DNA from 2 places in the Pseudomonas sp. MF09156 genome. Region 1 is predicted to be linked to the other one. Evidence: predicted binding sites of a transcription regulator. Region 1 holds the regulator's gene; the other holds the start of a gene.
The links. Region 1 encodes FliA, which starts transcription of late flagellar genes. Its sites were predicted from a motif close to CTAAAGTTTNNNNNNNNNNNGCCGNTAA; they were not measured.

Region 1 (3,411 bases):
CGCCGGCCTCTACAAGGAAATCCTGAAGGATTTCTTCATCGGCGCCGAAGCTCATATTGCGTGCTCCTTAGAAGCCTAAACTGGACAGCAAATCGTCTACGTCATCTTGACCTGACATAACGTCTTCACGTTTATCGGCATGAATCTGCGGACCTTCACCCTTGGCGAGGTGTTTTTGTGGATCTTTTTCCGAGAGGATCGCTTCGCGGTCGTGTTCGATGCCGGCAAAACGGTCGACCTGACCGGCCATCAGCACCAGTTTGAGCAGGTTGCTTTCCACTTCGGTGACCAGCAGGGTCACGCGCTTGATCACCTGGCCGGTCAGGTCCTGGTAGTCCTGGGCCAGCAGGATGTCATTGAGGTTGCTGGAAACCGTGCGGTTTTCCTGCTCGCTGCGTGACAGGAAACCCTCGACCCGGCGCGCCAGCTCGCGAAATTCTTCAGCACCCACTTCGCGCCGCATGAAGCGACCCCAATCAGCGCTCAACGCCTTGGCCTCATTGGCCATGCCGTTCACCAGGGGTGTGGCGTTTTCCACCAGGTCCATGGTGCGATTGGCTGCCGCCTCAGTCAGCCTGACCACGTAGGACAGGCGTTCGGTGGCATCGGTGATCTGCGAGATTTCCTCGGCCTGGGGCATGTGCGGGTCGATCTGGAAATTGACGATCGCACTGTGCAACTCACGGGTGAGCTTGCCCACTTCCTGATACAGGCCGCGGTCGCGGGTCTGGTTGAGCTCATGGATCAACTGCACTGCGTCGCCGAACTGGCCTTTTTCCAGGCTTTCGACGAGTTGGTGAGCATGTTTTTTCAGGGTCGACTCAAAGTCGGCCTGCGATGATTCTTTATGCTCCATAGCTCCCCCGTGGCAGCATCAATGACCGATGCGTTCGAAGATTTTTTCAATCTTCTCTTTCAAGGCCAGTGCAGTGAATGGCTTGACCACGTAGCCGTTGACCCCGGCCTGGGCGGCTTCGATGATCTGTTCACGCTTGGCTTCAGCGGTCACCATCAGCACAGGCAGGCTGCGCAGCTTTTCATCAGCGCGCACGTGGCGCAGCAGATCGATACCGGTCATGCCAGGCATGTTCCAGTCGGTTACCAGAAAGTCGATGCTCCCGCTGTTGAGGATCGGAATCGCCGTAATGCCGTCATCCGCCTCGACCGTGTTAGTGAACCCAAGGTCACGCAACAGGTTTTTTATGATCCGCCGCATCGTTGAGAAGTCATCAACGATGAGGATTTTCATGTTCTTGTCCAATTCGACCTCCAAGCAGTCTTAAACGCGTCCAGCACCTGGGCGCGCCATATCATTCAACAGGCATTACACAAAAAGGACTGCTGGGGCACATCACGGGCCGCTCCCGCCAGGCTTGCGCCGTGGCGGTTATCGTTCGCACTGTCCCCACACTGCCTGTCAGCGCGCTCGCCACTCTCCCAAACGCCCCCGCAAGCGGGCCGCGCATTGGCTATGTAGCTGGCTGACCCGCGATTCGCTGACCCCCAGGACCTCACCGATTTCCTTGAGGTTCAGCTCTTCGTCGTAGTACAGCGCCAACACCAGCCGCTCACGTTCCGGCAGATTGGCAATCGCCTCTGCCAGGGCGCCCTGGAAGCGTTCATCTTCCAGGTCGCGTGAAGGCTCCTGGTGAGCGCTCGCGCCATCCTCGTGCAGCCCTTCATGTTCGCCGTCCTGCAGCAGGTCGTCGAAACTGAACAGGCGGCTGCCCAAGGTATCGTTCAAAATCCCGTAGTAATCGTCGAGACTCAATTGGAGTTCGGCCGCAACTTCGTGATCTTTAGCGTCGCGACCGGTTTTTGCTTCAATTGAGCGAATTGCGTCACTCACCATCCGGGTATTGCGGTGGACCGAACGCGGCGCCCAATCACCTTTACGCACTTCATCGAGCATCGCGCCACGGATACGGATACCCGCATACGTCTCGAAACTCGCACCCTTGCTCGCGTCGTACTTGGTCGACACTTCGAGCAGGCCGATCATCCCCGCCTGGATCAGGTCTTCGACCTGGACACTGGCGGGCAGGCGTGCCAGCAGGTGGTAGGCAATGCGCTTGACCAGGGGCGCATAGCGCTCGATCAATTCGCCCTGGCTGTCACGCGCTGATTTTTTGTAAAGGTTGTAGCCGCTGGCTGTCATAGCACCGGTCCCGCACTCGTCTGATGCACCAATCGCTCGACGAAAAACTCCAGATGCCCCCGGGGATTGGCGGGCAGTGGCCAGGTATCGACCTTCTGAGCAATTGCCTTGAACGCCAACGCGCATTTCGAACGAGGGAACGCTTCATAGACTGCACGCTGCTTTTGCACAGCCTTGCGCACACACTCGTCATAGGGAACTGCGCCGACGTATTGTAAGGCGACATCGAGGAAGCGATCCGTGACCTTGGTCAACTTGGCGAACAGGTTGCGCCCTTCTTGCGGGCTCTGGGCCATGTTGGCAAGCACGCGGAAGCGGTTCATGCCGTAGTCGCGGTTGAGCAGTTTGATCAGGGCGTAGGCGTCGGTGATCGAGGTGGGTTCGTCGCAGACCACCAGCAATACTTCTTGCGCGGCGCGCACGAAGCTGACCACGGACTCGCCGATCCCGGCGGCAGTGTCGATCACCAGCACGTCGAGGTTGTCGCCGATATCACTGAAGGCCTGGATCAGGCCGGCGTGCTGCGCCGGGCTCAGATGCACCATGCTCTGGGTGCCGGAGGCGGCCGGGACGATGCGAATCCCCCCAGGCCCCTGCAACAGCACGTCGCGCAGCTCACAGCGGCCTTCAATGACATCGGCCAGGGTATGTTTGGGCGTCAGTCCCAGCAGAACGTCAACGTTCGCCAGGCCCAGGTCGGCATCCAGCAGCATGACGCGGCGGCCAAGCTCTGCCAGGGCCAGGGACAAATTCACTGACACGTTAGTTTTCCCGACGCCACCTTTGCCGCCGGTCACCGCGATCACCTGTACGGGATGCATGCTGCCCATGTTCTTTCTTTACCTTGTCTTGCTTAGCCGCAGGCTACATAGGGTGGCCGCGGTAGCAGACCATCGATGTAGGTACATTGCACTGTGTTGCATGTTGCCGTTCAGCCGACCCGCTTGGCTGGGTTGTGATAGAGGTCGGCGAACATATCCGCCATCGCCTCTTCACTGGGTTCGTCCTGCATTTGCACACTGACCGCGCGGCTGACCAACTGATGACGGCGCGGCAGATGCAAGTCATCCGGGATCCGCGGCCCGTCGGTCAGGTAGGCGACCGGTAATTCATGGCTGATGGCAAGGCTCAACACTTCGCCCAGGCTTGCGGTTTCATCCAGCTTAGTCAGGATGCAACCGGCCAGCCCACAACGTTTGTAGCTGTGGTACGCAGCAGTCAGAACCTGTTTCTGGCTGGTTGTTGCAAGTACC
Region 2 (3,411 bases), on a different contig from region 1:
TGCGCCAGACCGCCAGGGATTCGGCGGTGGGCGGCGGTGCTGGCAGCAGGCCGCGATGCACCCGCTGCACATGCCACGGCCAGATCAGTGCCAACGCTGGGTGCCAGAGACCGGCGGTCAAGGTATGGCGGGCGCTGATGGCTGCCTGCTGGTGCACCTGTTGCTGCACATCGGCCAGCGGTTGTTGCAGGTACAGTGCGGTGAGGTACTGCCAGCGCTGGGTGTGCGGGCAGGTCCAGGACTCCTGCGCTGCCAGCGCCATGCCATTGGCCAGCAGCACGGTGTTGGCCGGCTGGTTCAGCCAGCGCCGCAGCGCTGGGTCGTCATCGAGTTTTTGCTGCTGGCTCAAGGGCGCTTCATCGCGGGCGATGTGCAGGGCCTTGACCAGCAAGCGTTGTTCCTTGAGCAGCAGTTGGTAGCCCTGGGACACCCAGATCGGCAAGCGCCAGGCCTCGGTCAGCCCCAGGCACAGTTCCAGCAGGCGCACGCCGAACAGTTCCTGCTCGACCTTGCGTGCCGATTGGCCCTTGTGGATCACCCGCAGTTCCCATTCTTCCAAAAGCTTTGGGTAGGCCACGGCCATCGGCCACAGCGGCGAGAGAAACAGCAGGCTGCCCCAATGAATGTCCTGCCACAGGCGCGCCAGGCGGCTGGCGAACAGGCCATTGGCTTGTTGCGAGGCGTGCTGGCTGATCAGTTGCAGTTGACGCAGGGCCACGGGGATTTCATTGAGCGGCACCGACGGCAGGCGCACGAGAAGTTCTTCGGTGCGCTTGAGGCCGAGGCGGTTGATCGCCACTTCAAGGTTTTCTGCAGGCTCTGCCAGGCTGCCGTGGGCCTGGTTGTTGGCTTCGCGCATGACGCTCAGGACCAACGCCGGGCTGTCTTGCATCAGCTCCGCAATATCTCGCAACGAACGGCGGCTGTCGCCGATGGCCTTGCACACCGCAACGTGGCTCGCTTGCGGGACGGGCAGGCACACCTCGTCCAGACGCTTGATCCAGCCAGCCAGGGAGTTGGGTTTTGCAGTTGGGACTGTCGTTTCGTTTGCCATGATTGGGGCGCGATCATCACTTGCGGTCAACACGCCCGGAGTGGGCCGAACTGGCTTTTCGCCTTAACGGGCTATAGTCTGGCGCAGTTTTGCCGATAAGTAGAAGAAGAGTTTTTAGATCTTCCGAATATGTCCATGAACCCGACGGCGCAAGTACTCATCCCCTATGGCTAAAATTATCGGCATCATCGTCGTCATCGCAAGCGTGCTCGGCGGATACGTTCTGTCCCACGGTAAAATTGCTGCGCTGATCCAGCCCTTCGAAGTGCTGATCATCGGCGGTGCGGCGTTTGGCGCTTTCCTGCAGGCTAACCCAGGCTACATGACCATGCACGTGGTCAAAAAGTCGCTGGGCATGTTCAGCTCGCGCTTTTCCCACACGTTCTATCTGGAAGTGCTGGGCCTGGTCTACGAGATCCTCAACAAGAGCCGCCGCGAAGGCATGATGGCCATTGAGGCGGATATCGAGGACGCTGCAGCGAGCCCGATCTTCGCCAAGTACCCGGCCGTGCTCAAGGACGAGCGCATGACCGCCTACATCTGCGACTACCTGCGCATCATGTCCTCCGGCAACATGGCCCCGCACGAGCTGGAAGGCCTGTTCGACATGGAGCTGTTCAGTTTGAAAGAAGAGCTGGAGCACCCGTCCCATGCCGTGACCGGCATCGCCGACGGCATGCCCGGTTTCGGTATTGTCGCGGCGGTACTGGGTATCGTGGTGACCATGGCGTCCCTGGGCGAGGGCGACCAGGCGGCCATCGGTATGCACGTAGGCGCGGCGCTGGTGGGGACCTTCTTCGGTATTCTCGCGGCCTATGGTTTCTTTGGCCCGCTGGCCACCTCCCTGGCCCACGATGCCAAGGAAGAGCTGAATATCTACGAAGCGATCAAGGCGTCGCTGGTGGCTTCGGCTTCCGGTATGCCGCCGTCCCTGGCCGTGGAATTCGGGCGCAAGGTGCTGTATCCGAAGCACCGCCCGAGCTTTGCCGAGCTGGAACAAGCAGTTCGCGGTCGCTAAGCCATGGAAAACAACCAGCCAATCATCATCAAGCGCGTCAAGCGCTTCGCTGCCGGGCACCACGGCGGCGCCTGGAAAATCGCCTTCGCCGACTTTGCGACGGCGATGATGGCGTTCTTCCTGGTGCTGTGGCTGATGTCCACTGCGACGCCGGAACAGAAGATCGCCATCGCCGGTTATTTCAAGGATCCCATCGGCTTCTCCGAGAGTGGCACGCCGTTTGTGATCGACCTGGGTGGTTCGCCAGAATTGGCTCCCGAGCGCACCATCAACCCAGAAGTCCAGACCGAAGCGCCCCAGAAAAACATCCCGATCGAACGCCAGACCGTCGAGAGCATGGCCGAACAGGTCGAGCAGGAACGCCTGGAGTTGTTGCTGCAAGAGCTGCAGAACAAGGTCGACGAGAACCCGCAACTGCAAAAATTCAAGGATCAGATCCACTTCGAGATCACCCCGGACGGCCTGCGTATCCAGATCATGGATGACGCCAATCGACCGATGTTCGACTCTGGCAGTGCGCGCCTCAAGCCCTACTTCGAAGACATCCTGCTGGCCATGGCCGACACCATCAAGGCGGTGCCGAACAAGATCAGCGTCAGCGGCCATACCGATGCCAAGCCGTATTCGGGCCTGGGCGATTTCGGTAACTGGGAACTGTCCGCCAACCGCGCCAACGCCGCCCGCCGCGCCCTGGTGGCTGGCAGTTACCCAGATACCCAGGTGGCGCGCGTGGTGGGCTTTGCTTCATCGCAGTTGTTTGATACCCAGGACCCATTCAACCCGATCAACCGGCGCATCGACATCGTGGTGCTGACCAAAAAAGCCCAGCGCGCCATCGAAGGCGAGCAGGGCACTCCACCGCCAGTGCCGACCCAGGGCGAGGGCGCTCCGGGTGAAGTCCCGGTGGACCCGAACGCCCTGCCACCCGAGCAGCAGCCGTTGCCGGCCCATGAGCTGCGCCAGAAGCTGAATTTGTTTGACGAGGGTGGGGTGAAGGCTCCCGGAGAAGCCCCGGCCGGTAGCTGATGCGGCTTAGGTGGGAGTGGGCTTGCTCGCGATAGCATCACCTCGGTGCATCAGTTGCACCGAGTTGTCTGCATCGCGGGGAAGCCCGGTCCCACACAAGCGCGTACCTACGACTTAATAGCTGCTTTCGGGCAAGCTGGCGATGATCGAGCGATAGCTGTTCATCCGTTGTTGCTGCACGCGCCCGTCTTCCAGGGCCTTGAGCAAGGCGCAGCCTGGCTCGCGGTCGTGCTTGCAGTCGCGAAAGCGACAAGTGCCGATCAGGTCGTTGAACTCGATGAAACCCGCTTCGACATCAGCACGGCTGACGTGG

Region 2: a site for FliA is predicted at 1,126-1,153, ahead of motA (flagellar motor stator protein MotA). Genes of this name have one in related genera too.

Annotation. Positions count from the first base shown of each region.
Region 1 covers NZ_JCBCUR010000001.1:1,014,155-1,017,565, reverse strand. Annotated here, with positions in the region: gene AC19YY_RS04900 (chemotaxis protein CheA) at 1-55, opposite strand, end outside; gene AC19YY_RS04895 (protein phosphatase CheZ) at 68-856, opposite strand; gene AC19YY_RS04890 (chemotaxis response regulator CheY) at 875-1,249, opposite strand; gene fliA (RNA polymerase sigma factor FliA) at 1,418-2,158, opposite strand; gene fleN (flagellar synthesis regulator FleN) at 2,155-2,988, opposite strand; gene flhF (flagellar biosynthesis GTPase FlhF) at 3,090-3,411, opposite strand, start outside.
Region 2 covers NZ_JCBCUR010000003.1:200,749-204,159, reverse strand. Annotated here, with positions in the region: gene AC19YY_RS10050 (HDOD domain-containing protein) at 1-1,054, opposite strand, end outside; gene motA (flagellar motor stator protein MotA) at 1,221-2,072, shown strand; gene motB (flagellar motor protein MotB) at 2,076-3,098, shown strand; gene rsgA (small ribosomal subunit biogenesis GTPase RsgA) at 3,213-3,411, opposite strand, start outside.